2 linked regions of the Azospirillum sp. TSH100 genome follow. Each later gene encodes a partner of the first gene's protein in a complex. Links are inferred from orthologs where the notes say so. Each region holds a gene or a part of one and is shown in the gene's direction. Other genes may lie near its edges. The genes, in order: E6C72_RS13750 and trxA.

Evidence for each region.
Region 2: the proteins of E6C72_RS13750 (region 1) and trxA are in contact, whole or in part, in an NMR structure (PDB 2IPA), measured with the Bacillus subtilis proteins. The link is inferred for Azospirillum sp. TSH100 from one-to-one orthologs.

What each region holds. Positions count from the first base shown.
Region 1 is NZ_CP039635.1:230,884-243,759, forward strand. The notes cover bases 1-2,693. They hold E6C72_RS13750 (arsenate reductase ArsC), read left to right. Parts: upstream 1-941; coding sequence 942-1,445; downstream 1,446-2,693. Other genes in these bases: E6C72_RS13740 (LysR family transcriptional regulator), read left to right, coding at 1-79; E6C72_RS13745 (helix-turn-helix transcriptional regulator), read left to right, coding at 541-918; arsB (ACR3 family arsenite efflux transporter), read left to right, coding at 1,464-2,537. Also shown: adhE (bifunctional acetaldehyde-CoA/alcohol dehydrogenase), read left to right, coding at 2,857-5,541; E6C72_RS13765 (hypothetical protein), read left to right, coding at 5,571-5,816; E6C72_RS13770 (TonB-dependent siderophore receptor), read left to right, coding at 6,192-8,360; E6C72_RS32620 (HAMP domain-containing methyl-accepting chemotaxis protein), read right to left, coding at 8,447-11,065; E6C72_RS13780 (sugar ABC transporter substrate-binding protein), read right to left, coding at 11,127-12,062; E6C72_RS13785 (ABC transporter permease), read right to left, coding at 12,334-12,876. UniProt on the Bacillus subtilis protein: Catalyzes the reduction of arsenate [As(V)] to arsenite [As(III)]. In vitro, can dephosphorylate para-nitrophenyl phosphate (pNPP).
Region 2 is NZ_CP039634.1:1,042,183-1,059,019, reverse strand. What follows is about bases 5,273-8,065. They hold trxA (thioredoxin TrxA), read left to right. Parts: upstream 5,273-6,403; coding sequence 6,404-6,727; downstream 6,728-8,065. Other genes in these bases: E6C72_RS05060 (SDR family oxidoreductase), read left to right, coding at 7,808-8,065; E6C72_RS05065 (hypothetical protein), read right to left, coding at 6,824-7,705; addA (double-strand break repair helicase AddA), read left to right, coding at 5,273-6,255. Also shown: double-strand break repair protein AddB, read left to right, coding at 1-2,507; more of addA, read left to right, coding at 2,731-5,272; more of E6C72_RS05060, read left to right, coding at 8,066-8,701; E6C72_RS05055 (hypothetical protein), read left to right, coding at 8,851-10,605; dnaN (DNA polymerase III subunit beta), read left to right, coding at 10,765-11,895; DNA replication/repair protein RecF, read left to right, coding at 11,960-13,144; gyrB (DNA topoisomerase (ATP-hydrolyzing) subunit B), read left to right, coding at 13,235-15,718; E6C72_RS05035 (SDR family oxidoreductase), read right to left, coding at 15,812-16,582; E6C72_RS05030 (helix-turn-helix domain-containing protein), read left to right, coding at 16,685-16,837. UniProt on the Bacillus subtilis protein: Participates in various redox reactions through the reversible oxidation of its active center dithiol to a disulfide and catalyzes dithiol-disulfide exchange reactions.

The sequences.
Region 1 (12,876 bases):
GCGGTCGGCTCGGGTGCGGGCGGTGATGGACGCCCTGGTGTCGATCATCGCCGCCGAGCGGTCGTTGCTGGAGGATTGAGGTCGTGATCGCGGCGGCGGCGCAATCGCGGCCGGCGCCATGGGCGGTACCAACAAAATTTTCCGCGAACCCTGGGCGTAGCAGGAAAATCGATGGAACAGATCGGCAAGTCGTTTCGTTGAGTCAGCAGCATCGAAGAGCAGTGCTCTTGCAGCCTGTCCATCTGAATATGGAGGAGACGCATGCCTATCCTGCTTTGGCTTCTCGGTGTTCCCGGAATCATCGTGATCCTGCTTTGGATGACCGGCATCATCGGTTTCTAAACCCGCTTCCACCAGCCCGCTTCATCCTGCGAAGGCCTCCGCCGGCACAGCCGCGGAGGCCTTCTGTTTTTCAGCATCCCGCCTCGCGCAGGCGCCTGAGCGAAGATTACTTCGATTGTCATGGAACTGTCGTTTGACGGCGGAGGTCGCGACTGACATTTCTATGTTTAGGGAATCGTCGAATTTTGGGGTGTCGGCATGGAGAAGAAGGATGTGCTGGCCGGGCTGGCGGCGCTGGCCCAGGAAACGCGGCTGGACATCTTCCGCCTGCTGGTGGAGGCCGGACCGGAGGGACGTTCCGCCGGATCGATCGCGGAGGCGCTGGTGGTGGCCCCGGCCACCCTGTCCTTCCATTTGTCCACCCTGACCCATGCCGGACTGATCGTGCAGCGGCGGGAAAGCCGGTCGCTGATCTACTCGGCTGATTTCGACCGGATGACCGGCATCGTCGGCTTCCTGTCGGAAAACTGCTGCGGCCGGTCGGCCGATGCGAACATCTGCATTGCGGTCTGCGCACCGACGCCGGACGCGGCCAACACCGAAAAGACCACCGCACGCCCGCGCTGCGGCTGCTGACATCCAAAAAGACGGAGCGAAGAATGGCCGAGAACCGCGTCTATAACGTGCTGTTCCTCTGCACCCACAACAGCGCCCGCAGCATGATGGCGGAATGCCTGCTGAACCGGGAAGGCAAGGGGCACTTCCGTGGCTTCAGCGCCGGCAGCCAGCCATCGGGGCGCATCAACCCGTATGTCCGTGACCTTCTGGAACGGCTGGGCTTCCCCACCGCCGACCTGCGCTCCAAGAGCTGGGACGAGTTCGCCGCCCCCGACGCCCCGCGGATGGATTTCATCGTCACCGTCTGCGACAACGCGGCCGGCGAGGTCTGCCCGGTGTGGCCCGGACAGCCGATCAGCGCCCATTGGGGCTTCGCCGATCCGTCCAGCGCCGAGGGCAGCGATGCGGAGAAGGCCGCCCTCACCGCCACGGTGTTCGGCCAGATCGAACGCCGCATCCAGGCCTTCGCCAGCCTGCCCATCGCGTCACTCGACCGCATGGCGCTGAAGCGCAGGATGGACGACATGGCACGGGCAGAAGCGTAGAGCGGGAGGGGTAAATCCATGACCGCCGACATCCAGTCCACCCCGGCGGCTCGTCCCGCCATGGGCAATTTCGAGCGTTATCTGAGCCTGTGGGTGGCGCTGTGCATCGTGGCCGGCATCGCGCTCGGCCATCTGGTGCCCGGCCTGTTCCAGGCGATCGCGGCGGCAGAAGTCGCCCAGGTCAATCTGCCGGTCGCCGTGCTGATCTGGCTGATGATCGTGCCGATGCTGCTGAAGATCGACCTCGGCGCGCTTGGGCAGGTCAAGGAGCACTGGCGCGGCATCGGCGTGACACTGTTCATCAATTGGGCGGTCAAGCCCTTCTCGATGGCGCTGCTCGGCACGCTGTTCGTGGGGCATCTGTTCGCCCCGCTGCTGCCGCAGGAGCAGATTTCCTCCTACATCGCCGGGCTGATCCTGCTGGCGGCAGCCCCCTGCACCGCCATGGTGTTCGTATGGTCGAACCTGTGCGAGGGCGAACCGCACTACACCCTCAGTCAGGTGGCGCTGAACGACCTCATCATGGTGTTCGCCTTCGCCCCGATCATCGGTCTGCTGCTGGGCGTGGCATCGATCACCGTGCCATGGGGCACGCTGCTGTTGTCGGTGCTGCTCTACATCGTCATTCCGGTGGTGGCCGCCCAACTGTGGCGGCGCAGTTTGCTGGCGGCCGGCGGCGAGCCGGCACTGACCCGCGTGCTCGGCCGAATCCAGCCGGTGTCGCTGCTGGCTCTGCTGACCACGCTGGTGCTGCTGTTCGGCTTCCAGGGCGAACAGATCCTGGTGCAGCCGCTGGTCATCCTGCTGCTGGCGGTGCCGATCCTGATCCAGGTCTATTTCAACGCCGGGCTGGCCTATTGGCTGTCGCGACGGTTCGGGGTGGCCTGGTGCGTGGCGGCGCCGGCGGCATTGATCGGGGCCTCCAACTTCTTCGAGCTTGCGGTGGCCGCAGCCATCAGCCTGTTCGGGCTCGGTTCCGGCGCCGCACTCGCCACCGTGGTCGGGGTGCTGGTCGAAGTGCCGGTGATGTTGTCGGTGGTGCGCATCGTCAAGGCAACCAAGCCATGGTACGAAGGGCAGACGGGGGCATGACCCCTGCTTGTCGACCGGTTTCTTCTGCGGCCGATCGCAGATTTTTGTTGCAGCGCCATAATGTAGTTAAACTACATCGCGGCACTCAAGCTCTTTACAACCGGTTCCGAGGTTCCAAAGCGCATCCTGAAGAAGGCGCCTCAGCATAGGCTCCGCCTGATCTGATCCAGATCAAATCTCGCGACAGGTGGTATGACCACTCTTGCACCGGTTCCAAGCGGGATGTAGGTTTCCTACATACCGCTTGGAACCGAGAGATTCGGGGGTTCCGGGCCGGGAAACCGGCCTCATGGCGACACCCGACGGGAGACGCCCGATCATGGTCACGACCGTTAAAACCCTTTCCGACCTGAACGCCCTGATTGCGCGTGTGAAGGCGGCGCAGGCGCGCTTCGCCGACTATCCGCAGGAGAAGGTCGACCTGATCTTCCGCAACGCGGCGCTTGCCGCCGCCAACGCCCGCATCCCGCTCGCCAAGATGGCGGTGGCGGAGACCGGCATGGGCGTGATGGAAGACAAGGTCATCAAGAACCATTTCGCCGCCGAATACATCTACAACAAGTACAAGGACGACAAGACCTGCGGCGTCCTATCGGAAGACAACGACGCCGGCATCCTGACCATCGCTGAGCCGGTCGGCCTGATCTGCGGCATCGTCCCCACCACCAACCCGACCTCGACGGCCATCTTCAAGGCGCTGATCGCGCTGAAGACCCGCAACGGTCTGGTGCTCTCCCCCCATCCCCGCGCCCGCAAATCGACCTGCGAAGCCGCCCGTCTGGTGCTGGCCGCCGCGGTCGAAGCCGGCGCCCCCGACGACATAATCGGCTGGATCGACGAACCCTCGCTCGAACTCTCCAACGCCGTCATGCACCATCCCGACATCAACCTGATCCTCGCCACCGGCGGGCCGGGCATGGTCAAGGCCGCCTACTCGTCGGGCAAACCCGCCATCGGCGTCGGTGCCGGCAACACCCCGGCCGTCATCGACGAGTTCGCCGACATCAAGCGTGCCGTCGCCTCCATCCTGATGTCCAAGACCTTCGACAATGGCGTGGTCTGCGCGTCCGAACAGTCGGCGGTGGTGGTCGACGCCGTCTATGACGCCGTGCGCGACCGCTTCGCCCACCATGGCGGCTACATCCTGTCGCCCCGCGAGACCGACGCCGTGCGCAAGGTGCTGCTGACCGACGGCCATCTGAACGCCGACATCGTCGGCCAGCCCGCCCATGCCATCGCCGCCATGGCCGGCCTCAACGTCCCGCTCGCCACCAAGGTGCTGATCGCCGAGGTCACCGACATCGCCGATACCGAGCCCTTCGCCCACGAGAAACTGTCGCCGACCCTGGCGCTCTACCGCGCCAAGGACTTTGCGGAAGCCTGCGACAAGGCCGCCGCCCTGGTGGCGCTCGGTGGCATCGGCCATACCTCGGCGCTCTACACCGACCAGGACCAGAAGCAGGACCGCATCCGCCATTTCGGCGACAAGATGAAGACCGCCCGCATCCTGATCAACACGCCGTCCTCCCATGGCGGCATCGGCGATCTCTACAACTTCCGCCTCGCGCCGTCGCTGACGCTGGGCTGCGGCTCCTGGGGCGGCAACTCGATCTCGGAGAATGTCGGGCCGCAACACCTGATCAACAAAAAGACCGTGGCGAAGCGGGCGGAAAACATGCTGTGGCACAAGCTGCCCAAATCGATCTATTTCCGCCGCGGCTGCCTGCCCTTCGCGTTGGAGGAGTTGCGTGGCAAGAAGCGCTGCCTGATCGTCACCGACCGCTTCCTGTTCGAGAACGGCCATGTCAACGACAGCGTCCGCGTGCTGAAGTCGCTGGGGCTGGAGGTCGAGACCTTCTTCGAGGTCAACGCCGACCCGACGCTGGCGGTGGTGCGCAAGGGCGTGGCGCTCGCCAACGCCTTCCAGCCCGACGTCATCCTGGCGCTCGGCGGCGGCTCGCCGATGGATGCGGCCAAGATCATCTGGGTGATGTACGAGGCGCCCGAAGTGGCGTTCGAGGACCTCGCCCTGCGCTTCATGGACATCCGCAAGCGCATCTACACCTTCCCCAAGCTGGGCGTGAAGGCACAGCTGGTGGCGGTGCCGACCACCTCGGGCACCGGGTCGGAGGTGACGCCCTTCGCCGTGGTGACCGACGAGCGGACGGGAACCAAATACCCGATCGCCGACTACGAGCTGACGCCGACGCTGGCGATCGTCGATGCCAACCTCGTCATGGACATGCCCAAGGGGCTGACGGCGGCCGGCGGCATCGACGCGGTGACCCACGCGCTGGAGGCCTATGTCTCGGTGGTGGCGAACGAGTATTCCGACGGTCAGGCTCTGCAAGCATTGAAGCTGCTGAAGGAGAACCTGCCGTCGGCCTACCGCAACGGCTCGCAGGATCCGAAGGCGCGGGAGCTGGTGCACAATGCGGCGACACTGGCCGGCATCGCCTTCGCCAATGCCTTCCTCGGCGTTTGCCATTCGATGGCGCACAAGCTGGGGGCCGAGTTCCACATCCCGCACGGCATCGCCAACGCGCTGCTGATCGCCAACGTGATCCGCTACAACGCCGCCGACATCCCGACCAAGCAGACGGCCTTCAGCCAGTATGACCGTCCCAAGGGCGTGGCGCGCTATGCGCAGATCGCCCGGCATCTGGACCTGGGCGGCAGCCGCGACCATGAGCGCGTGGAGAAGCTGGTGGCCTGGGTGGAGGAGATGAAGCGGGCGCTGGACATCCCGGCTTCGATCCAGGCGGCGGGGGTGCCGGAGGCGGCCTTCCTCGCCAAGGTCGATGCGCTGGCGGAAGCCGCCTTTGACGACCAGTGCACCGGCGCCAACCCGCGCTATCCGCTGGTGGCCGAGATCAGGCAACTGCTGATCGACAGCTACTACGGCCGCGCCTACGTCGAGCCGTCGGCCCAGGACGCAGCACCGGTCGAGGTCAAGCCCGCCGGAAAGTCCGCCACGCGCAAGGACGCGGCGCTTGCCAAGTGACGAAACCCTTCTTGCCAGGATTTGAGACCATGAGCAAAGCGATCATGTGGGCCGAAAGCGATGCCCGCGGCTTCGAAACCGAATGCCTGTTCAACGAGGACAACCGCAGCTATGAGGTGCTGGTCAGCGCCAAAGGACTGGGTGTCGACCGGGCGGAGAGCTTCCCGGTGATCGAGGATCCCGGCCTGGGCATGAGCCCCACCGATCTGGACCGCTCGATCAAGCTGGCCGACCGTCTGGTGTGGGAGATCGACCGGTCGATGGGCGACCTCTGAGACGACATGGGGCGGAAAGAATCAGGGCGGGGTGCTTCGGCATCCCGCCCTTTTCGCATGCGTGTACCGGTCCACAACAGCAAATCGCGAGGCGGGCAGTCGTCGCTATGGCAGACGAGGCATAACGATGGCTGATATTGCAACCCTCCATTGAAGTCTTGCTATCGCCAAAGGCCCCCCAAAGGGCTGGATCGATCCGGTCCCTGGTCCGCATTGTCGCACCCAGCCTCAGATAATAGGAATTATTCGCAAAACTCCTTGCCCCGTCCCGCCATTCTTTCGTATGACGTTCGTGCATATGCGAATAAGTCGCATTTTCGTGATGTCGAAAGGAAAGATTGGCTGATGAGGGGCATGTTGGGGGGTAAGCGGCAGATGGGTACGCAGGGTCGGGAGCGGGCAATCCTGCTGCGCACGACTGCGGTGAAGGCGGCGGTGAAGGCGTCGATGATGGCTGTGGCAATGGCGGGAGTGGCGCTGGGGGGCGCCGTCACCGTACAGGCTCAGCAGGCGCAGGATTCGGCAACCGTGCTGGGTCCGGTCACGGTGACCGGAGCGGAGCAGCGGACGGAGCCGGTGCAGGGCTATGTCGCCAAGCGCAGCACTTCGGCAACCAAGACCGATACGCCGTTGCAGGACGTGCCGCAGTCGATCTCGGTCGTGCCGGAGACGCTGATCAAGGATCAGGCGATGCAGAGCATGGCCGACGTCGTGCGCTACATGCCCGGCGTCAATGCCGGCCAGGGCGAGGGCAACCGTGACCAGCTGACCATCCGCGGCAACAGCACGACGGCCAGCTTCTTCCTCGATGGCGTGCGCGACGACGCCATGTATTTCCGCGACCTCTACAACATCGACCGGGTGGAGGCGCTGAAGGGCTCCAACGCCATGATCTTCGGCCGTGGCGGCGGGGGCGGCGTCATCAACCGCGTGCAGAAGGAGGCCGATGGCCAGCCGGTGCGCGAGTTCAGCGTGCGCGCCGGCTCCTACAACACCCGCCGTGTTACCGGCGATGTCGGTCAGGCGGTGACGCCGGACTTCGCCGTGCGCCTGAATGGCATGTACGAGAATTCCGACAGCTACCGCGACAGCGTGAATGTCGAACGGATCGGCATCAACCCGACCGTTACCTTCACGCCCGGCGACAAGACCAAGATCAAGCTGAGCTACGAGTATTTCAAGGACGACCGCACCGCCGACCGCGGCGTCCCCTCCTATCGCGGGGTGCCGCTCAACACCAGCACCTCCACCTTCTTCGGCAACCCGGACAACAGCTTCTCCACCGTCGAATCGAACGCGGTCGACGCCACGGTGGAACATGAGATCACCAGCAACATCACCATCCGCGACCGCTTCCGCTACGCCCACTACGACAAGATCTACCAGAACGTCTTCGCCGGTGCGGTGAATGCGGCCGGCACCACGGTCAGCCTGTCCGGCTACAACCACTCGATCGAGCGCGACAACCTCGTCAACCAGACCGACGCCATCTTCAAGCTGAACACCGGTCCGGTGAAGCACACGGTGGTGACCGGCGTCGAGATCGGCCGGCAGAAGACCGACCAGTTCCGCAACACCGCCTTCTTCGGCAACGCCACCTCGGTGACGGTGCCGCTGTCCAACCCGATCTACCGCGGCCCGACCACCTGGCGGCAGAGCGCCACCGACGCCAACAGCAGCGCCACGGTGACCACCGCCGCCGGCTATGTCCAGGATCAGGTCGAGCTGACCGAGCAGTTCCAGGTCATCGGCGGCCTGCGCTTCGAGCGCTTCGACATCGATTACACCAACAACCGCAACGGCCAGAAGCTGAGCCGCCAGGACACCATGTGGTCGCCGCGCCTGGGCGTGGTGTTCAAGCCGGTGCAGCCGCTGTCGCTCTATGCCAGCTACAGCGTGTCCTACCTGCCGGGCTCCGGCGACCAGTTCACCACCCTGACCACCACCTCGGCCAATCTGGAGCCGGAGAAGTTCACGAACTGGGAAATCGGCGCCAAGTGGGATGTTCTGGCGAACCTGTCGGTGACCGGCGCCCTGTTCCAGCTTGACCGCACCAACACCTCGGCCCCCGATCCGAACAACCCGGCCCTGACCGTCCAGACCGGCAGCCAGCGCACCCGCGGCTTCGAGCTGGGCGTCAGCGGCAACATCACCGACAAGTGGCAGGTGGCCGGCGGCTATACGCTCCAGAAGGCCGAGATCACCAGCACGACCAGCAGTGCGGCCAGCGGCGCCAGCGTGGCGCTGGTCCCGCGCCACAGCTTCTCGCTGTGGAACAAGTACCAGATCACCGAAATGTTCGGCGCCGGCATCGGCATGATCCACCAGACCAAGGTCTATGCCGGTGCCGACAACACGGTGACCCTGCCGGGCTACACCCGCTTCGACGCGGCGGTCTACGCCAACGTCACGGACAACGTGAAGGCCCAGCTGAACGTGCAGAACCTGTTCGACCGCAAGTATTACAGCACCGCCAACAGCAACAACAACATCACCCCCGGCGCGCCGCGCACCTTCCTGGTCACGCTGACCAGCAACTTCTGACGGCACGTCGTTCTGTGCAAGAAGCCCCCCGTCCGGCGAGCCGGGCGGGGGGCTTGTCATTTGCAGGCGCCGGCCGACGGCACCGTCTACCGCCGACGGACGGCGCCCAGGAAATTGTCGACCTCCTGGCGCAGGCGGGCGGTCTGGCCGGTCATGCTCTGCGAAGCGGCGAGCAGGTCGCCCGCCGACCGACCGGTCTGTTCGGCGGTGTCGGTGACCGACCGCATGCTGGCCGAACTGCGGCTGGTGCCGCGGGCTGCGTCGGCAACGCTGCGGGCGATCTCCTGGGTGGCGGCCCCCTGCTGTTCGACCGCCGCGGCGATGCTGCCGGAGATCTCGTCGATGGCGGTCACCGTGCGGACGATGGCCTGGATGGCCTCGACCACCTGCCTCGTCGTCGCCTGGATGGTGGCGATCTGGTCGGCGATCTCCCCGGTGGCCTGCGCGGTCTGGTTGGCGAGCGCCTTCACCTCCCCGGCCACGATGGCGAAGCCCTTGCCGGCCTCTCCCGCCCGCGCCGCCTCGATGGTGGCGTTCAGCGCCAGCAGGTTGGTCTGGGTGGCGATCTGGTTGATCAGCCCGACCACCTCGCCGATCCGCCCGGTGGCGCCGGACAGGGCGTCGACCACCCGGTTGGTGTGGCCGGCATCCTCCACCGCGTTGCGGGCGATCCCGGCGGAGCGGTTGACCTGACGGGCGATCTCCTCGATGGAGCGCGCCAACTCCTCCGCGGCAGCGGCGGCGCTTTCCACATTGGCGCTCGCCTCGCTGGAGGCGAGCAGCGCGCTGGTGGCCTCGCTGCTGGTCCGGCCGGCGCTGCGGGTCATGCTGTCGGCGCCCTCATGCACGGTGCCGGCCATGGCGGCGACGCTGTCCGCCACCTCCTTCACCGACGCCTCGAACTGGCTGGCAAGATCGAGCAGGACGCCGCGACGCTCCTGGGCGGCGCGCTCCCGGTCCGCCGCCGCGGCCTGCTCGGCGTTGCGGGTGGCAAGCGCATTGTCGCGGAAGACGGCGAGCGCGCCGGTCATGGCGTCGATCTCGTCCCGCCCGCGGCCCTGGCCACGCGCCGGCACCGCGGTATCGAGATTTCCACCGGCAATGGCGCGCATCGCGCCTTCCAGGCGGATCAACCGCCCGACGATCCGCCGTCCGACATAGAGCCAGACGATGAGCACCGTCCCCAACACGCTGAACAGTGCCAGTCCCGACAGCCAGCGGCGGCCTTGGCCGATGGCGTCGTGGGTGGTGCGGGCAGAGCGTTCGGCATCCTCCGCCACCGCGGCGACGAGGGAGGCGACCTCCGTCCCCAGCTGTTCGGCGATGGTGCGGCCTTCGCCCAGCGCCACATTTTCCTGGGCGGCAAGCGTCAGTTCCTGCGTGCGCAGGGCGAACAGACCGTCGTCGCCGCTGCCGAAGGCGATCAGCAATCCGGCCAGATCAGTCAATTCACCGGCGGTACGGGCAGCCAGGTCACGCGCGGCCGCGTCATAGACCGGACGCAGCGCCGTCAGCCGCTCCTCCGACGGCGCGCTGCCGGCCTCGGCCAGCGTGCCGGCGATCAGGTTGCCCGCCGCCGCCAACTCCAGCCGGCGACGAAGCGTGGGAAGACCCTGGCTCAGAAGGGTGTCGACCGCGCTGCCGATGTCGCTGCGCAGAGTCGCCTGCGCCTTTTCCAGATTGTCTCGGCTTTCACGGACATGGAGCTGAAGCTTGCCCAGCACGGAAATCTCCAGCCGTTCGACCTCGCTGCGCAAGACGCGGGCGCGGTCCTCCAGCCCTGCGGCGTCGGTCTGATCGAGGCCGCCCTTCAACTGGCGGCGGCGAATGGCGAAGGCGCCGTCATCGCCGCCGGTGCTGCCGCCCAACTCCATCAGGCGCTGCACCGCCCGGCGAACCGACTCGCCACCCGGCACCTCCGCCGCAGTCAGCAGCGGCGCCAGCTGATCGCTCAACCGGCGGAAGCCCCGTTCATAGGTATCGACAATGCTGGGGGTGTCGGCACCGGTGGCACGGGTCAGGTTCAGCGCCATCGACGCCATGCTGGCCCGCAAGTCATAGCTGCTCGCCAGATCGGCGCCGGCGGCGGTCATCGCCTGAAGCTCCCGCCCGGTGACGCTGCCGACCTGGGTGGCGGCACCGCGCGTGTCGGCGGCGCCGGCCTCGATCAGAGGGCCGAGTTCGCCCAGAAAACGGTGATGGGTGGCGGTCAGAGCGGCCAGCCTGCCGGCCGACCGCTCCGCCACGTCGAGCCGACTCTCGACCAGCCGATCCAGCGCGGCCAGCGTGTCGGACATGGCCCGCAGCCGCCCGCGCAGCGCCTCGACACGGGGGTCCTGCGGGTAGGCGCTCTCCAGCTGGTCGGTCGCCTCGCCGAGACGGCGGGCGCGGCCGGCCAGATCGTCGATCAGGGCCTTGCGGTCCTGCTGGCTGGCCGCCGCTGCCAGAACCGGGGCGGCGGCGGCCATCCGGGCGCTTTCCTCCGCCATCCGCTGGGCGGTGGTGAGGGAGGGCAAGGTCACGCCGGCGATCCGATCGACCCGGCTTTCGATGATGTCGAAGGCGAGCCAGCCGACACCGCCCGCCAGGACGCTGGTGGCGGCGACCGCACCGAAAGCGGCGAGAAGACGGCCGCGGATCCCGGCACCGCGGCGTTCGCCAGTGGATGGACGGCTGGTTGGAGCGCCCGTGCCCTGATCCGTCATGACCTTGCCCCCTTGGCTGAACGATCCGGCGCCATCCGCATGAGCGCCGGTCAGTTGCCAATCAGTTGCCCATGAACTGCTTGTAGTTGTCCTTGGTGACGAGCTGGAACGGCACCATGACGTTCTTCTCGACCTTCTCGCCCTTGGCCAGCTTCACCGCGGATTCCAGCGCGCCGCGGCCCTGGCCCCTGGCGTCCTGGAACACGGTGACGGCAAGGTTGCCGTCCTTCATTTCGGCCAGCGCGTCGGCGGTGGCGTCGATGCCGCCGACCAGAACCTTCTTCGGCGAGATGCCGGCCTGTTGCAGGGCCAGGATGGCGCCGATCGCCATCTCGTCGTTGTTGGCGGCGACCGCGTCGATCTTCTCGCCCGACACGATCCAGTTGTTCATCAGGTCAAGCGCCTGGGCGCGCAGGAAATTGGCGGTCTGCTTCTGGACGATCTTCATGCCGGGATATTTGGCGACCACCTTCTCCACGCCCTTGGTGCGCAGTTCCGCGGCGTTTGTGGCGAGCTCGCCCATCATGATGGCGACATTGCCCTTGTAGTTCAGTTGCTTGGCCAGCTCCTCGGCCTCCAGCGTGCCCGAGACGTTTTCGTCCGACCCGACGAAGACCACCTTCTCGGGCAGAGTGTCCTCGGCCGGCTTGCGGTTGACGTAGACCAGCGGAATGCCGGCGGCCGAGATGATCTGGGTCATGCGGCCGGTGGCGGAGCTGTCCGTGGTGTTGATGATGATCGCGTCCACCTTCTGGGCGACGAAGTTCTGCACCTGGCTCAGCTGGCGGCCGGTATCGCCGCGGGCATCCTCGAACTGGATCTTCACGTCGGGCATCGACTTGGCCTGATCGGCCATCGCCTGACGCAGCGTGTTGAGGAAATTGTCGTCGAAATAGGCCATCGACACGCCGATGGTGGTGGCGAAGGCTGAGGCCGACATCATGACCACGGCGGCGGAGCAGGCGGCCAGCACATGCTTCAGGTGGGGACGCTTCATTTGTTTCCTCACTTGGTTGATGGACGGCCCTTGCGGGGGCTCCGCCGGGCAGTCCTTTATTGGTGGATCGGTTGGAAGGCTCGTTGACTGCATGTCACGGGGATGGTCCGGGCTAAGTCCGGATGCCGGTCCGGTGACGGGGACCGGGCACACAGGCCCCTTTCCCCATCGGCCCCCACCGACTGGTTCGGGGGCACGATGGCGGGCAAGGAAGCCGTGAATTCTTCAGGAGCGGTGCGCAGGGAACCGGAGAGGAACGCGGTGGCGGCGATCAGGCCTTCTTCCGGCGACGCATGCGGTACTGGTCGGCGGTCACCGCGGCGACGATGATCACGCCCTTCACGATGTCCTGCACATAGGCGTCGATACCGACGAAGGTGAAGCCGCTGGTCATCACGCCGAGGATCACGGTGCCGATCACCGTGCCGGTGATGCGGCCGACGCCGCCGGTCAGGGAGGTGCCGCCGATGACCACCGCGGCGATGGCGTCCAGTTCGTAACCCATGCCCATGCCGGCCTGACCGGTGGCGGACCGTGCGGCGGTCATGACGCCGCCAAGACCGGCCAGCAGCCCGGCGATGCCGTAGACCACGATCAGGTGACGGCCGATGTTGATGCCGGAGACGCGGGCGGCCTGGGCGTTGGCGCCGATGGCGTAGGTGAACTTGCCGTAGCGGGTGTAGCGCAGCGCCACATGGAAGATCAGCGCGGTGACCAGGAAGACGATCACCGGGGTTGCGCCGGCGCCGATCCAGGTGAAGCTCTCCGACAGGCGGCTGATCGGCTGACCATGGGTGTAGTAGCGGGCGAGTCC
Region 2 (16,837 bases), on another replicon or contig:
AGGATTACGCCGAGCACTGGCAGGTCACACTGAAGTTCCTGCGCATCATCACGGAGGTCTGGCCCGCCATCCTCGAGTCGACCGGCGAGACCGACCCGGCCAAGCGCCGCAACCTGGCGCTGGAGACGCAGGCCGCCCTGTGGCAGGCCGCCCCGCCGCCGGGCATGGTGATCGCCGCCGGCTCCACCGGCTCCATCGCGGCGACGACGGAACTGCTCTCGGTCATCGCCCGGCTGCCGCAGGGGGCCGTGGTGCTGCCCGGGCTCGACACCGGGGCCGACGACACCATCTGGGACGCCATCGCCGGGGACGAATCCCACCCGCAGCACGGGCTGTCGCAGCTGATCCGCCTTCTGGGCGTCGAACGCGCCGAGGTGCAGCCCTGGACCGACGCGCCGGAGCCGCGCGGCGCCCGCGCCCGCCTGATCGCCGAGGCGATGCGCCCGGCGGCGACCACCGAGGGCTGGCGCGAGCTGTCGGGGGTGGAGGCTTCGGCGCTGGACGGGCTGACCCGCATCGACGCCGCCACCTCGGAGGAAGAAGCGCAGGTCATCGCCTTGCTGATGCGCCATGCGCTGGAAACGCCGACCAAGACCGCCGCCCTCATCACTCCCGACCGCAACCTGGGACGCCGGGTCGCCATGGCGCTGGCGCGCTGGGGCATTCTGGTCAACGACTCCGGCGGCCAGCCGCTCGCCCACACCGCGGTCGGCACCTATCTGCGGCTGACGGCGGAGCTGGCGGCGAGCCGGGTCCATCCGCTGGCGCTGCTGGCGCTCGCCAAGCATCCGATGGCGGCGGGTGGCCGCGACTCGGCGGATTTCCGCGCCGCCGCCCGCGCGCTGGAGCGCATCGTGCTGCGCGGGCCCCGCCCGGCGGAGGGCTTCGACGGCATGCTGGCGGCGCTGGAGCAGGCCGACCGTTTCGACCATGAGGAGCAGCAGGAATTCCTGCGCACCTGGCTGGTCGACATCGGACAGCGCGCCGCTCCCTTCCTTGAGGCGCTGAACAACGAGACGCCGCTGGCCGACCTCGTGCGCGCCCATGTCGCCTTCTGCGAATCGCTGGCCGCCGATGACGCGCTGACGGGAGCGGAACGGCTGTGGCGCCAGGACGACGGCGAGGAGGCGGCGCGCTTCGTCCACGATCTGCTTGACGCGGCCGACGGCTTCCCGGCGATCCCGGCCAAGGATTACCCGGCGCTGCTCGATGCGCTGATGAGCGCGCGGGCGGTGCGTCCCCGCTATGGTCTGCACCCGCGCCTGTTCATCCTGGGGCCGATGGAAGCGCGTCTCCAGCATCTCGACCTGACCATCCTGGGCGGGCTGAACGAGGGCACCTGGCCGCCGGCCGCCTCCGCCGATCCGTGGATGTCGCGGCCGATGCGGCGCGATTTCGGCCTGCCCAGCCCGGAACGGCTGGTCGGCATGTCGGCCCACGACTTCGCCCATGCCTGCGGCGCGCCGGAAGTGGTGCTGACCCGCGCCGCGCGGGTGGAGGGCACGCCAACCGTGCCGTCGCGCTGGCTCCTGCGGCTGGAAACCGTGCTGAGGGCGCTGGATCTGGACGGCGTCATCGAGGAGCGCGGGGCCTGCTGGCTCGGCTGGGCGCGCGGGCTGGACGAGCCGGACCGGGTGCAGCCGGTGGCGGCGCCGGAGCCGCGCCCGCCGCTGGCCGCCCGGCCGCGCAAGCTGTCGGTGACCGAGATCGAGACCTGGATGCGCGATCCCTACGCCATCTATGCCCGCCATGCCCTGCGGTTGCGCGCGCTCGACCCCATCGCCGCCGATCCGGGGGCGTCCGACCGCGGCCAGATCATCCACGACACGCTCGACGCCTTCGTCCGCGACCATCCCGGCCCGCTGCCGCATGACGCGCTCGACCGGCTGATCGCGCTGGGGCGGGAACGTTTCGGTCCGCTGCTGCGCAGTCATCCCGACGTCTGGGCCTTCTGGTGGCCGCGCTTCGAGCGGGTGGCCGGCTGGTTCGTCGATCTGGAACGCGAACGCCGCCCCCGCCTGCGCCCGCTGGCGACCGAGGTGCCGGGGCGGCTGGAGCTGTCCGGCCCCGGCGGCCCCTTCACCCTGACCGCCAAGGCCGACCGCATCGACCGCGGCCCCGACGGGCTGGTGGTGATCGACTACAAGACCGGCACCCCGCCGAGCGCGCGGGAGATCGAGCTGGGTTTCGCCCCGCAGCTGCCGCTGGAGGCCGCGATTGCCGCCGCCGGCGGGTTCAGCGGGGTGGACAAGGGCGAGGTGGCGGAGCTGACCTTCTGGCGCCTGTCCGGCGGCGACCCGGCCGGCGAGGAAAAGCCGGTGAAGGGGGACCCGGCCGTATTGGGTGAAGAGGCACGGGCCGGTCTGGAGGCGCTGATCGCGCAGTTCGACGACCCGGAGACGCCTTACCGCTCGCGTCCACGGCCGGCGATGGCGCCGCGCTACACCGACTATGCGCACCTCGCCCGCGTGCAGGAATGGTCGTCGGGCGGCGGAGAGGGGGAATGATGGGAAGCACTCGGCTTCGGGAAGTTCCCCCTCTCCCCCCCGCCGTAAGCTCGGCTTACGGCGCCGACAGGCGAAGCGCAGCTTCGCCGAAAGGCGGGGAGAGGGTCGGGGTGAGGGGGAGGTGCGGCGTGATCTTTGGGGAAATCCTGCGGTGCATCCCCCTCACCCTAACCCTCTCCCCGGGGGGGAGAGGGGATAAGCCCCGGCGTCGGAATCTCCCCGCATGACCATGACCGATCTGTCCACCCGCAGCCTGCCGCTCGATCCCAACGTGGCGCAGCGGCGGGCGTCCGATCCGACGGCGTCGGTGTGGGTCGGCGCCTCCGCCGGCTCCGGCAAGACCAAGGTGCTGACCGACCGGGTGCTGCGGCTGATGCTGTCGGGCACGCCGCCGGCGCGCATCCTCTGCCTGACCTTCACCAAGGCCGCCGCGGCGGAGATGGCGATCCGCATCAACCGGACGCTCGGCCTGTGGGCCACCCTGCCCGACGATGCGCTGGAGGACCGGCTGGCCGACCTCTGCGGCGAGCGGCCGTCGATGGAGGCGCGGCTGAACGCGCGCCGCCTGTTCGCCCAGGTGGTGGACTGCCCCGGCGGTATGAAGATCCAGACCATCCACGCCTTCTGCCAGTCGCTGCTGCGCCGCTTCCCGCTGGAAGCCGAGCTGGCGCCGCATTTCGACGTGATGGACGACCGCACCGCCGACGGGCTGCTGACCGAGGCGCGCGACGCCGTGCTGCATGCCGGCCGGACCGAGCCGGACAGCCCGCTCGGCCGCGCCATGGGCCGCTTGACCGGCGAACTGAATGCCGAGGATTTCGCCGGGCTGCTGGCGGAACTGGCCGGCCAGCGCGGGCAGGTGGAGAAGCTGTTCGAGCGATTCCACGGGCTGGACGGGCTGATCGACGCCATCCACGACACGCTGAAGGTGCCGCCGGGCGTGACCGAGGAAACGATCCTCGCCCACGCCTGCCACGACGACCAGTGCGAGCCGCCGGCCCTGCGCGAGGCCTGCCGGGCGCTGTCGGGCGGCAGTGCCAGCGACCAGGAACGCGGCATCGCCATCCAGCAGTGGCTGGACGCCGCCGACCGCCGGGTTCGCGCCTTCGAGGCCTACAAGCGGCTGTTCCTGACCGCCGAGGGCAGCCCGCGCAAGACGCTGATGACCAAGAAGCCGGCCACCGCCTATCCGCAGGCGCTCTTGTCCCTGCAGAAGGAGGCGGAGCGGCTGGTCGAGATCTCGGGGCGGGTGAAGGCCGCCGGGGTCGCCGCCTCGACCACCGCGCTGCTGACGCTGGCGCAGGCGATGCTGGACGCCTACCGCGAGCGCAAGGCGGCGCGCGCCCTGCTGGATTACGACGATCTGATCCTGGCGGCCAACCGGCTGCTGAGCGGCGGCGACGGCAAAGCGCCGCGCGTGCCGTGGGTGCTCTACAAGCTGGACGGCGGCCTCGACCATATCCTGATCGACGAGGCGCAGGACACCAACCCCGACCAGTGGGCCATCGTCGCCTCGCTGGCAGGTGAGTTCTTCGTCGAGCTGGAAGCGGCGGCGCCCGACGGCAAGATCCGCACCGTCTTCGCGGTGGGCGACGAGAAGCAGTCGATCTTCAGCTTCCAGCGCGCCGATCCGGCCGAATTCGCCCGCATGCGCCGCCATTTCCAGGAAAAGGCGGAGTCGGCGCAACGGACATGGGCGGGGGTCGACCTCGACATCTCCTTCCGCTCGACCTCGGCGGTGCTGGAGACGGTGGACGCCGTCTTCGCGCTCGACCATGCCCGCGACGGCGTGGCGTCGGACGCCAGCCCGGTCATCCGCCACCGTGCCTTCCGCCGCGGGCAGGCCGGTCTGGTCGAGCTGTGGCCGCCGGTGAAGCCGGCCGAGGCGGTCGAGACGCCGGCCTGGGCGCCGCCGGTGGCGCGCGAGTCCGCCGATTCGCCGTCGGCCCGACTCGCCTCGGTGATCGCCGCGACGGTGCATCGCTGGATCGACAGCGGCGAGACGCTGGAGGCCAAGGGCCGGCCGGTGCGGCCGGGCGACGTGATGGTGCTGGTCCGCCGCCGCACCGCCTTCGTCACCGAGCTGGTCCGCGCGCTGAAGGACCGCGGCGTGCCGGTGGCCGGCGTCGACCGCATGGTGCTGACCGAACAGCTCGCCGTCATGGATCTGGTGGCGCTGTCCGACTTCCTGCTGCTGCCCGACGACGATCTGACGCTGGCCACCGTGCTGAAGGGGCCGCTGGTGGGCTTGAGCGAGGAGGCGCTGTTCCGCGTCGCCCATGGCCGGCGCGGCACGCTGTGGCGTTCGCTGGTGGCGCTGGCGGAGACCGAACCGGAGTTCCGCCCGGCCCGGCGCTATCTCGGCGACCTGCTGGCGCGCACCGACTTCTCCGCCCCCTACGAGCTGTTCGCCGGGCTGCTGAACCGGCCCTGCCCCGCCGACGATAGGTCGGGGCGCCGCGCGATCCTGAAGCGGCTTGGCCCCGACGCGCAGGATCCGCTGGAGGAGTTCCTGGCCGTCTGCCTCGCCTTCGAGAAGACCGAGCCGCCGTCCTTGCAGAACTTCCTCGCCTGGCTGGCGGCCAGCGACGCCGAGATCAAGCGCGAGCTGGAACAGGGCGGCGGCACCGTGCGGATCATGACGGTCCACGGCTCCAAGGGGTTGCAGGCGCCCATCGTCTTCCTGCCCGACACGCTGGGCAGCCCGACCCAGAGCCCGCCGATCCTGTGGCCGGACGACGACTGCCCGGTGCCGCTGTTCGCCGCCCGCCGGTCCCAGGAGGACGGGCTGTGCGCCGAAGCGCGGGCACGGGCCAACCGGCGGCGCGACCAGGAATACCGCCGGCTGCTCTATGTCGCGCTGACGCGGGCGGAGGACCGGCTCTACATCTGCGGCCACCAGGGCAAGCGCGAGCCGTCCGACGAGTGCTGGTACCGGCTGGTCGAGGAGGCGATGCGCGACAACGGCGTGCCGCACCCCTTCGACTTCACCGGCCTCTGCCCCGACGGCTGGGCGGGAGAGGGCTGGCGGCTGGTCGGCGCCCAGACCGCCGTGGTGCCCCGCCATGTCGAGGAGGAGGAGAGCACCGCCACCGAGCCGCCGCCGCCCTGGATCGCCGAGCCGCCGCCGGGCGAGCCGGAGCCGTCGCGCCCGCTCACGCCATCCCGGCCGGACGGCGAGGAACCGGCGGTGCGCTCGCCACTGGGCACCGATGACGGCCAGCGCTTCCGCCGCGGCTTGCTGGTCCACCGGTTGTTGCAGACGCTGCCCAACCTTGCCGAGGCGGCGCGGGAAGCCGCCTGCCGCCGCTTCCTCGCCCGCCCGGCGCACAAGCTGACGCCGGAACAGCAGGACGCCATCGCGCGGGAGACGCTGGCGGTGCTGAGCCATGCGGAGTTCGCGCATCTGTTCGGCCCGGACTCGCGGGCGGAGGTGCCGCTGGTCGGCGTGGTGGCACTGGGCGACGGCAGCCGGGCATTGGCCGGCCGCATCGACCGGCTGGCGCTGGCCGGCGATACGGTGTGGATCGTCGACTACAAGACCAACAGGCCGCCGCCGCGGGATCTGGAAGACGTGCCAATGGTTTACCGGCGCCAGATGGTGGCCTACCGCGAGGCGTTGCGCGCGGTCTATCCGGGGCGGCGGGTGCGCTGCGTGCTGCTGTGGACCGACGGCCCCTACACCATGGAGCTGCCGCCGTCGGTGCTGGACGCGGCGGCTGCCGGACTGGCACCAAGGGTTGGATGAGCAGCGGCCGGCGGATCACCCGAAAGATGGGGTGACTTGACCGGCCGGGCGCCTCCGCCCTACATTTTGCTCAATTCCACTGACGGGGCGATGGCCGCCGGCCTTTCACAACCGGTCCGCGGCGCTTCCGAATCCAGCACGAGGTCACATGAGCACCACCATCAAGGTTACCGACGACAGCTTCGAGCAGGACGTCCTGAAGGCCGACGGCCCGGTCCTGGTCGATTTCTGGGCGGAATGGTGCGGCCCCTGCAAGATGATCGCCCCGGCGCTCGACGAGCTGGCCGGCGAGTATGACGGCAAGGTCACCGTTGCCAAGCTGAACATCGACGAGAACCCCGGCACCCCGAACAAGTACGGCGTGCGCGGCATCCCGACGCTAATGCTGTTCAAGGGCGGCAGCGTCGCCGCCACCAAGATCGGCGCCCTGCCCAAGGGCGCGCTGTTCCAGTGGGTCGAATCGGCGCTGTAAGCGGTCCGACAGGTCCAGGTAAGGAAAAGCCCCGCCCGTGGTCACCATGGCGGGGCTTTTTCGTTGGGGATGATGATTTGAGACGACGTCAGCCCCTCACTGCACCTTCTTCTCCGCCTTATCCTTACCTGTCGCCCCTGCCACTTCCGCCGTGCGGGCGAGGTTGTCGGCGGCGGCGCGGCCCCATTCGCTGTCGGGGGCGACGCGGCGGGCCAGCGACCAGTCATCACGCGCAGCCACCAGATTGCCGCCCAGCGCCTTGACGTTGCCGCGCAGCAGGATCGCCTCCGGATCGCCGGGCTTGAGTTCCAGCGCGGAGTCGATGTCGGCCAACGCCTGCCGGTAGTTGGACAGCGCCTTGTGGGCGCTCGCCCGGTAAAGATAGGCGTCGGCCCGCTTTGGATCGCGCGTCAGTGCCGCGTCCAGATCGGCGATGGCGTCCCAGAAGCGCTCCCCCTCCGCCCGGGCGAAGGCGCGGTCGATCAGCAGGTCGACGTCGCCCGGCGTCTTGTCGAGTGCCGCGCTGTAGAGCCGCTCCGCCCGCGCCTGGTCGCCGGCGCGCAGCCACGCCCAGCCGGCGCGGCCGAGCAGCGAGGCGGAGGCCCTGGGATCGTCCTTGCCCAGTGTCGGCACCAGCGCCTCCAGCTGGGTACCGGCGGCCTTGAAGTCGCCGGCATGGAACAGCGCCAGCGCCTCGCAGAGCTTCGCGGAGTCGCCGCCGCCCTGCTCCTGCCAGCGTTTGGCGTCGGCGCGGGCGCCGTCGGGATTGGCCTCCGCCTTGGCGGCGCAGGCCTGAAGCTCGCGATTGCGGTCGAGAGCTGACGAGGCGCCGGCGGCAGGAGCGGTGGTAGCCGGAGCAGTGGCAGCCGGAGCAGTGGCCTGGGCCGCCGACAGGGGGGCCGGAAGGACTGCGAAAAGCCCCATCGCCAGCGCGGCGGAAAGGGAAGCGGCGGAAAGGTAGGGATTGCGTCGGGTCATGGTGCCTTTACACTCCGCCATCGCCGGGCGGGGCGCAAGCCCGCAGGCCCGTTCCCGCTGTTGCACAGTTCGCCGCCCCCGCCCCAACCGGAACCGCCCGTGATGACCGATCCCCGCCTGTTCGTCTTCGGCCTCGGCTACAGCGCCCGCGTCTTCGCCGACAGGCTGCGCGCCGAGGGATGGCGCGTCGCCGCCACCTGCCGCAGCGAGGAGAAGAAGGCGGAGCTGGAGGCCCAGGGCATCGAAGCCTTCCTGTTCGACCGCGGCCGGCCGCTGGCCGACGCTGCCGCGGCGCTGGCCGGCACCACCCATCTGCTGGTCAGCATCCCGCCCGACGGCAAGGGCGACCCGGTGCTGGACCAGCATGCCCGCGATCTGGCCGACCTGCGCACGCTGGACTGGGCCGGCTATCTGTCGACGACCGGCGTCTATGGTGACACCGGCGGCGAGTGGGTCAGCGAGGCGTCCTGGCTGAAGCCGACCGGCGAGCGGCAGAAGCGTAGGGTGGAGGCGGAACGCGGCTGGCTGAACCTGTACCGCCAGTATGGCGTGCCGATGCATCTGTTCCGGCTCGCCGGAATCTATGGGCCCGGCCGCAGCGCCATCGATTCCGTGCGCGACGGCATCGCCAAGCGGGTCGACAAGCCGGGTCAGGTCTTCTGCCGCATTCATGTCGACGACATCGCCAACACGCTGCGCGCGTCGATGGCGCGGCCGACGCTGGGCGCCATCTACAACGTCGCCGACGATCTGCCCAGCCCGTCGCACGAGGTGGTGGAGTATGCCTGCCGCTTGCTGGGGGTGGAGCCGCCGCCGCTGGTGCCGTTCGATCAGGCGGAAATGTCGCCGATGGCCGCCAGCTTCTATGCCGATTGCCGACGGGTGAAGAACGACCGCATCAAGCGCCAGCTCGGCGTTTCCCTGACCTACCCGGACTATCGCGCCGGGCTGGAGGCCCAACTGGCTGCGGGGCTCCAGCCAAGATCAGGGCAATAGGTAAAGCTAAGGTAACAAAGCAATTCCATGACATATTCCGATAATCACAATAAAAGCCGAAGACTCGCGTGGAATTAGCAAAAGATATTTAATAATCTCCCGGGATCATAAGCGTCCAGGCGACGACCATCCCGTGAGGTGTTGTGCGCATGAACAGCACGCCGACGGCCACCCTCTCCGCTCCAGCCGCAAGCCCATCGCCGGGCGGCGACGGTGTGGATGCCGCCGCCTTCCGCCGCCAGATGGACGAGGTCGTCGCACGCATTCCCATGCACGCCATCCGGTCGGTGCTGGACGCGGTCGAAGGGACCCCCAGTCCGAACGGCGAGCGGGCGCGGCATCTGCGCGATGCGCTGGTCGATCATTTCAACCGCTTGAGGCCGATGAAGGCGCGACGGCTCTTCACCAGCCTGTTCGAGCCCTTCCTGGTCGACGACCCCATCCTCTACCGTTCGGCCGAGTCGGTGCCGGCGCTGGTCCAGCGGGTGGACATGGGTGGCATCTGGGCGGCGCTGACCCGCTACGCCTTCCCGGGACTGGCGGCGGAGGTGCAGAGCCGCCTGGACGAGTTGTCGCGCGAAGCGATGCTGGACGCCGTTCTGGCCAGCCCTGACGCGATGGTGATGCGGGAGCTGATGCGCAAGGAGGCGCTGGACTTCCTCTACGCCATGGCCGCCGACCGGAAGCTGACCGACCGGTTCCTGGCGCTGGCCAATGACGAGGCACTGCACGACGCGAGGCTGCGCACCCAGTATCTCGGCCGCAAGGCGCCGATCGACGGCGATCTGCTGGGCTTCGTCCGCGCCCTGCTGGAGCACAACGAGGTGCTGGTGCCGCTGACCGAGCGCATGCGCCGCGACATCGATGAAATGCGGATAGGGGAGATGCAGGGCGCCGGTGACCCGCGCTCGGCGGAAGTGGATTGCCAGTCGGCGCTGATGGTCGGCTTCGTCCGCCGGGTGCGCGATCTCGGTCTGCCTTTCCGCGACCAGTCGCAGCTGCTGGCCTGGTTCGCCCCGCTCTACGGGCTGAACGTCAAGCGCCGCTACGACGTGTTCCTGCGTCATGTCCGCGAGCATGTCGGTTCGGGCGGACCGGCGGTGCGCGAGTCGCACCCGCTGCTACGCGCCCTGCTGTGCCATTTCCAGGCAGCCTGCACCGCCATCCGCGAGGTGGTGGACGGCATGTTCGGCGACATGGACATCTCAAATGGGGAGATTGGGGACGGTGGCGTGCTGTCCGCCCCTGTCCCCACCCGCGCCCTGCTGCACGAGGCGGTGGAGCGCTTCGACCGGGCGCTGACCGCGCTGGCCGGCACCGGCTTCCTGGCCAGCCGCTCCACCGGCCCGGCCTTGCGGGCGGAGCTGGCGGCGGTCAGCCGCGAGTTGACCGGCACGGTGATGCCGGCGCTGGCCGCCCGGCTGCAGGCGGCGATGAACGCCCGTCACGCTCCGGTTCCCGACCATGAGGACATCGTCTGGCTGCTGGAGCTGGTGTGGCGCTGGGGCCGCTATCTTGGCAACGCCGGCTACGCCAACCCGGAGCTGAAGTCGCTGCGCCTCTATGCGGTGGAGACCGGGCGCCTCGCCTTCATCCAGGCGATGAAGGCCGAACCGCAGGAAAGGCCGGCCCACCGCATGGCGCACATGCTGCGCATCCGCCGGCTGATGGCGGCGATGGACGAGACGGTGGACGGCTGGATCAGTCCGGTCAGCCAGGGTCTGCACCGGGTCGTTCACAGCTATCTGGACGGGGACGGGGAGATCACGGCCGACGAATGGACGGTGATCGATGCCTTCGTCGCAAGCGTCCGCCGCGAGCTGAGCCGGTCGCGCAACTGGCAGAGCGCCGACTTCGTCGACATTCTGCGGCTGCATGAGGGACGGCGGCGGGCGGAGGCGTGAATCCCCCTTCTGCCGAAGGCCTTGGCCGCAACAATTTGGTTCGACGCACCCGTCGATGTGGTATGATGCGCGCCCGCTCGGGGCGGGACGGCCGGACAACGGCCTGCAACCCCGGTGGTTCCGCTTTCCAGTCACTCCTCCCGCCGAGACGACGCCAGCATGAACATCACCATCGAACGCGCCGCCCTTCTCCGTTCCCTGGGTCACGTGCAGAGTGTGGTCGAGCGGCGGAACACCATTCCGATCCTGTCGAATGTCCTGCTGCGCGCGGGCGACGGCGAACTGTCGCTGGCCGCCACCGACATGGATTTGGAGATCGTCGAGACCGTCCCCGCGACGGTCGGCCGCCCCGGCGGGACCACCGCCCCGGCCCACACCCTGTTCGACATCGTCCGCAAGCTGCCCGACGGCAGCCAGGTGGAGCTGGACATCGGCGGCGACGGCACCATCCTGACGCTGCGCGCCGGCCGCTCGCAGTTCAAGCTGTCCTGCCTGCCGGTGGAGGACTTCCCACAGCTGTCCAGCGGCGAGCTGAAGCACAATTTCTCGGTCGCCGCCGCCGACCTGCGCGGTCTGATCGACCGCACCCGCTTCGCCATCTCCACCGAGGAGACGCGCTATTACCTGAACGGCATCTACCTGCACGCCGCCAAGAGCAAGATGGGCAGCCTGGAAACGCCGGTGCTGCGCGCCGTCGCCACCGACGGCCACCGGCTGGCGCGGGTCGAGATGCCGCTGCCGGACGGGGCCGAGGGTATCCCCGGCGTCATCATTCCACGAAAGACCGTCACCGAAATCCGCAAGCTGGTCGATGAGGCCGCCGACCGCATCGAGCTGTCGCTGTCCGACAACAAGATCCGCTTCGGCTTCGACAGCGTCGTCGTCACCTCCAAGCTGATCGACGGCACCTTCCCGGACTATGAGCGGGTGATCCCGGTCGGCAACGACAAGGTGATGGAAGTCGACGCCAAGCTGTTCGCCGCTGCCGTCGACCGCGTCGCCACCATCTCCACCGAGAAGAGCCGGGCGGTGAAGCTGTCGCTGGTCCGCGGTGCCCTGACCCTGTCGGCCACCAGCCCGGAATCGGGCAGCGCCACCGAGGAGTTGGAGGTCAATTACCAGGAATCCCCCCTGGAAATCGGCTTCAACTCTCGCTATCTGCTGGACATCACGCAGCAGATCGAGGGCGAGGGCGCCCAGTTCACGCTGGCCGACGCCGCGTCGCCGACCATCATCCGCGACGTCGCCGACTCCACCGCGCTCTATGTCCTGATGCCGATGCGCGTGTGATGGGGCTGCGGGGATCCTCCCCGCCCCAGGCGGAACGGACCAGTTGCAGCACACGGCAGTTTCGATGAGCGGCGGCAGCCCGGTGCCCGCCGCAACTCAGGCTTTGGCTCCGGCCCTTGCGGTCAGGCGGATGACGCTGACGCGTTTCCGCGGCTACGACTCCGCTCGGCTGGAGCCCGACCGCCGTCCCGTCGCGCTGATCGGCCCGAACGGCGCCGGCAAGACCAATCTGCTGGAGGCCGTCAGCTTCCTCGCCCCCGGCCGCGGCATCCGCGGCGCCCGGCTGGCCGAGGTGGAACGGCTGGGCTCGCCCCCCGGCGCGGGCTGGGCGGTGGCGGCGACGCTCGACACCCCGCTGGGTCCGGTGGAGATCGGCACCGGCCGCGAACCGCATGACGGCAACCGCGCCTCGGACCGCGACCGCCGGCTGGTCCGCATCGACGGCCACCCGGCCAAGGGCCAGACGGCGCTGGCCGACCATGTCGCCATGGTCTGGCTGACCCCGCAGATGGACCGCCTGTTTCTCGAAGGGTCGAGCGGACGGCGGCGCTTCCTCGACCGGCTGGTCTTCGGCTTCGACCCCGCCCATGCCGGCCGGCTGTCGCGCTATGAGCATGCGTTGCGTGAACGCGCCCGGCTGCTGCGCGACGGCCGTTTCGACGAGGGCTGGCTCGGCGCGCTGGAGGACCAGATGGCGACCACCGGCATCGCCGTCGCCGCCGCAAGGCGCGAGGTGGTGCAGCGGTTGCGCGCCGCCTGCGCCCGCTCGGTCGGTCCCTTCCCCGGCGCCGACCTCGCCGTCGCCGGCACAGTGGAGCAATGGCTTGACGAGGGCCCGGCCCTGGCGGCGGAGGATGCGCTGCGCGATAGTCTGCGCTCCGGTCGCCGTGCCGATGCCGACGGCGGCGGTGCGTTGGCGGGACCGCACAAGAGCGACCTCGCCGTCCGCCATGCGCCCAAGGACATGCCGGCCGGGCTCTGTTCCACCGGCGAGCAGAAGGCCCTGCTGATCGCCATCGTACTGGCCAACGCCCGGCTGCTGGCGGCTGAACGCGGCGCGGCGCCGATCCTGCTGCTCGACGAGGTTGCGGCCCATCTCGATCCCGACCGGCGTGCCGCGCTGTTCGGCGAAATCCTGGCATTGGGCGCCCAGGCCTGGATGACCGGCACCGACGAGGGGGTTTTCGACCCCCTTGGCGAGGATGCCCGCCGCTTCCACATCGAAGACGCCCACATCCGCCCCGGATAGGGGTGGAAATTCGGGCCAAGACCCAAAAAAAAGGCGTCTTCGCCCACGCTAAACCGCCGAATCCGCAACCGAATCTGTTATAGTCGACGCATGGCACAGGAAGCACTGAAGAACGACCTCCCGCAGTCGGAGCCCCAGCAGGCGGACTACGGGGCGGAGTCGATCACCGTTCTGCGCGGGCTCGATGCCGTGCGCAAACGCCCCGGCATGTACATCGGCGACACCGATGACGGCTCCGGCCTGCACCACATGGTGTACGAGGTGGTCGACAACGCCATCGACGAGGCGCTGGCCGGCTATTGCGACAAGGTCGAGGTCGTGCTGAACGCCGACGGATCGGTCACGGTGCGCGACAATGGCCGCGGCATCCCGACCGACATCCATCCGGAGGAAGGCGTCTCGGCGGCCGAGGTCGTGATGACCCAACTGCATGCCGGCGGCAAGTTCAACCAGAACAGCTACAAGGTCTCCGGCGGCCTGCACGGCGTCGGCGTGTCGGTGGTGAACGCGCTGTCCGAGACGCTCGATCTGCGCATCTGGCGCGGCGGCCGGACCTGGAGCATGCGCTTCCGCCACGGCAACGCCGAGGCGCCGCTGGCCGATGTCGGCGAGGCGCCGATGGTACCGGAGAAGGGCAAGCAGCTGTCGGGCACCGAAGTCACCTTCATGCCCTCGGCCGAGACCTTCACCAACATCGAGTTCGATTTCGCCACGCTGGAACACCGGCTGCGCGAGCTGGCCTTCCTCAACTCCGGCGTCCGCCTGCTGCTGACCGACGCGCGCGGGGTGGAGCCGAAGGTGCAGGACCTGCATTACGAAGGCGGCCTGGAGGCCTTCGTCAGCTGGCTCGACCGGTCCAAGACGGCGCTGCACAAGCCGGCGATCACGCTGAAGAGCGAGCGCCCGACCGAGCATGGCGGCGTGGTGACGGTGGAATGCGCGCTGCAGTGGAACGACAGCTACCACGAGACGACGCTCTGCTTCACCAACAACATTCCGCAGAAGGACGGTGGCACCCACCTCGCCGGCTTCCGCGCGGCGCTGACCCGCGCCATCAACAACTACGCGGCCGAATCCGGCATCGCCAAGAAGGAGAAGGTCAACCTGTCGGGCGACGACGCCCGTGAAGGCCTGACCTGCGTCCTGTCGGTGAAGGTTCCCGATCCGAAATTCTCCAGCCAGACCAAGGACAAGCTGGTATCAAGCGAAGTCCGTCCCGTCGTCGAGGCGGTTGTGGGCGAGGCACTGGCCCAGTATTTCGAGGAGCATCCGGCCGACGCCAAGCGCGTCGTCCAGAAGGTGGTCGAGGCCGCCGCCGCCCGCGAGGCCGCCCGCAAGGCGCGCGAGATGACGCGGAAAAGCTCGCTCAGCATGTCGTCGCTGCCGGGCAAGCTGGCGGACTGCCAGGAGCGTGATCCGGCGCTGTCGGAACTTTTCATCGTCGAGGGCGATTCGGCCGGCGGTTCGGCCAAGCAGGGCCGCTCGCGCCAGTCCCAGGCCATCCTGCCGCTGCGCGGCAAGATCCTGAACGTGGAGCGGGCGCGGCTGGACAAGATGCTGTCGTCGGCGGAGATCGGCACGCTGATCGCGGCGCTGGGCACCGGCATCAGCGACGAGTTCAACGCCGACAAGGCGCGCTACCACAAGATCATCATCATGACCGACGCGGACGTGGACGGCAGCCACATCCGCACCCTGCTGCTGACCTTCTTCTTCCGGCAGATGCCCGACCTGATCGAGCGCGGCTATCTCTACATCGCCCAGCCGCCGCTCTACCGCATCAAGCGCGGCAACGCCAAGGAACGCTACCTGAAGGACGACCGGGCGCTGGAAGAGTATCTGGTCGAGGCGGCGCTGGGCGACCTGTCGGTCCGGCTGGCGGATGGCACGCTGCTGATCGGCGATCAACTGGCCGGTCTGGTCGAACAGGCCCGCACCGCGCGGCCGGCGATCGACACGCTGTCGCGCAAGGTCGGCAACGCCATGGTGGTGGAGCAGGCGGCGGTCGCCGGCACTCTGTCCGCCGCCCTGGCCGACGACAAGGCGGCGGCCGAGGCCGCGGCGCAGGCGGTGGCCGAGCGGATGAACGCGCTGGACGCCGACGGCGGCTGGCGCGGCGAGGCCCTGCCCCAGGGTGGTTATGCCGTGATCCGCGCCCGGCGCGGCGTCACCCACCGCCACCTGTTCGACACCGACCTGCTGAAGAGCGTCGAGGCCCGCCGTCTCGACGCGCTGGCCGCCGACCTGAAGCGGGTGTTCGGCACAGCCGGCAAGGCCTTCGAGAAGCAGAAGGAAAGCCGTGCCCTGACCGGCCCCGTCGCCCTGTTCGACACGGTGATGGAGCTGGGCCGCCGCGGCGTCACCATCCAGCGCTACAAGGGTCTGGGCGAGATGAACCCGGACCAGCTGTGGGAAACCACGCTGGACCCGTCCAAGCGCTCGCTGTTGCAGGTCCGCGTCAGCCACGCCGATCAGGCGGAGGAGGTCTTCTCCACCCTGATGGGCGACGTCGTCGAACCGCGCCGCGAGTTCATCCAGGACAACGCGCTGAAGGTGTCGAACCTGGACGTGTGATGTCTGTGGTGTGGTCATTTGAGCGAAATAAGAAAGCGGAGCCTTCGCGGCTCCGCTTTTTTACATCCGGACGACGCCACCCGCTTCGCATCCTTACTGTTGCGCCTCTCGCGCTTTGCGGGCCATGTCGTTGAGCGTCGTCACCGCCTCGTCAAAGCGATGCTCCGCCTCGGCCTGACGCTGGAAGGCGACGCGCTGCACCAGGATCTCGCGCGGGGTCGGCTGCTGCTGGAACAGCGCCATCACTTCGTCGATGAAGTCGGCCAGCGGCAGGTAGCCCGGACGGGTGGCCTGCCCTGGGGTGAGATCGGTCTGGACAGCCGGCGGCACCAGTTCGATGACCTCGATTTTGCCCTTCAGCGCTTCGCGCAGGGCGACCGTGTAGCTGTGCATGGCCGCCTTGGTCGCCGAGTAGGTCGGGGCGGCAACCAGCGGCACGAAGGCAAGGCCGGAGGTGACGTTGACCAGGGCCGCATCGGGCTGGCGGCCCAGATGCTCGATCAAGGCATCGGTCAGCCGGATGGGGCCGAGCAGGTTGGTCGCGACCGTCGCCTCCGCATCGCCAAGATCGCGCTGCCGATCCAGCGCCTCGTAGCGCATGATCCCGGCATTGTTGATCAGCACGTTGAGTGCCGGATGCTCCGCCGTCACCCGCCGCGCGAAGTCGGCGACACCCGCGGCGCTGTCGGCATCGAAGGTCATCGCGTGCATGTTCGGCCGACCGGAAACTGCCTCTTGCAGCACATCTTTTCGACGGCCGGCGACAATCACGGTATTGCCGAGATCATGAAAACGATAGGCCAGAGCTTTGCCGATCCCTGAGCCGCCACCGGTGATCAGGATGGTATTACCTTGGATTTTCATGAGCGTGACTTTCGCTGTTGTCCGCTTTGAAGGTATCGCTCACACTCTCCATGTAAAAGTAGGCACCAAAAAGATTTATACGCACCAAAAGGAGAGTGTAGGATGCGCAAGGCTTTGCCTGACCCGCAGATCGAGGCACGGCGCAGGCAGCCGGCTCCCGAGACGGTCGATCCGGCCATAGAAGCCCTGGTTCACGACATCATCGGCAAGGTGGCCGATAAATGGACCATGCTGATCCTCGAGGCCCTGCATGAG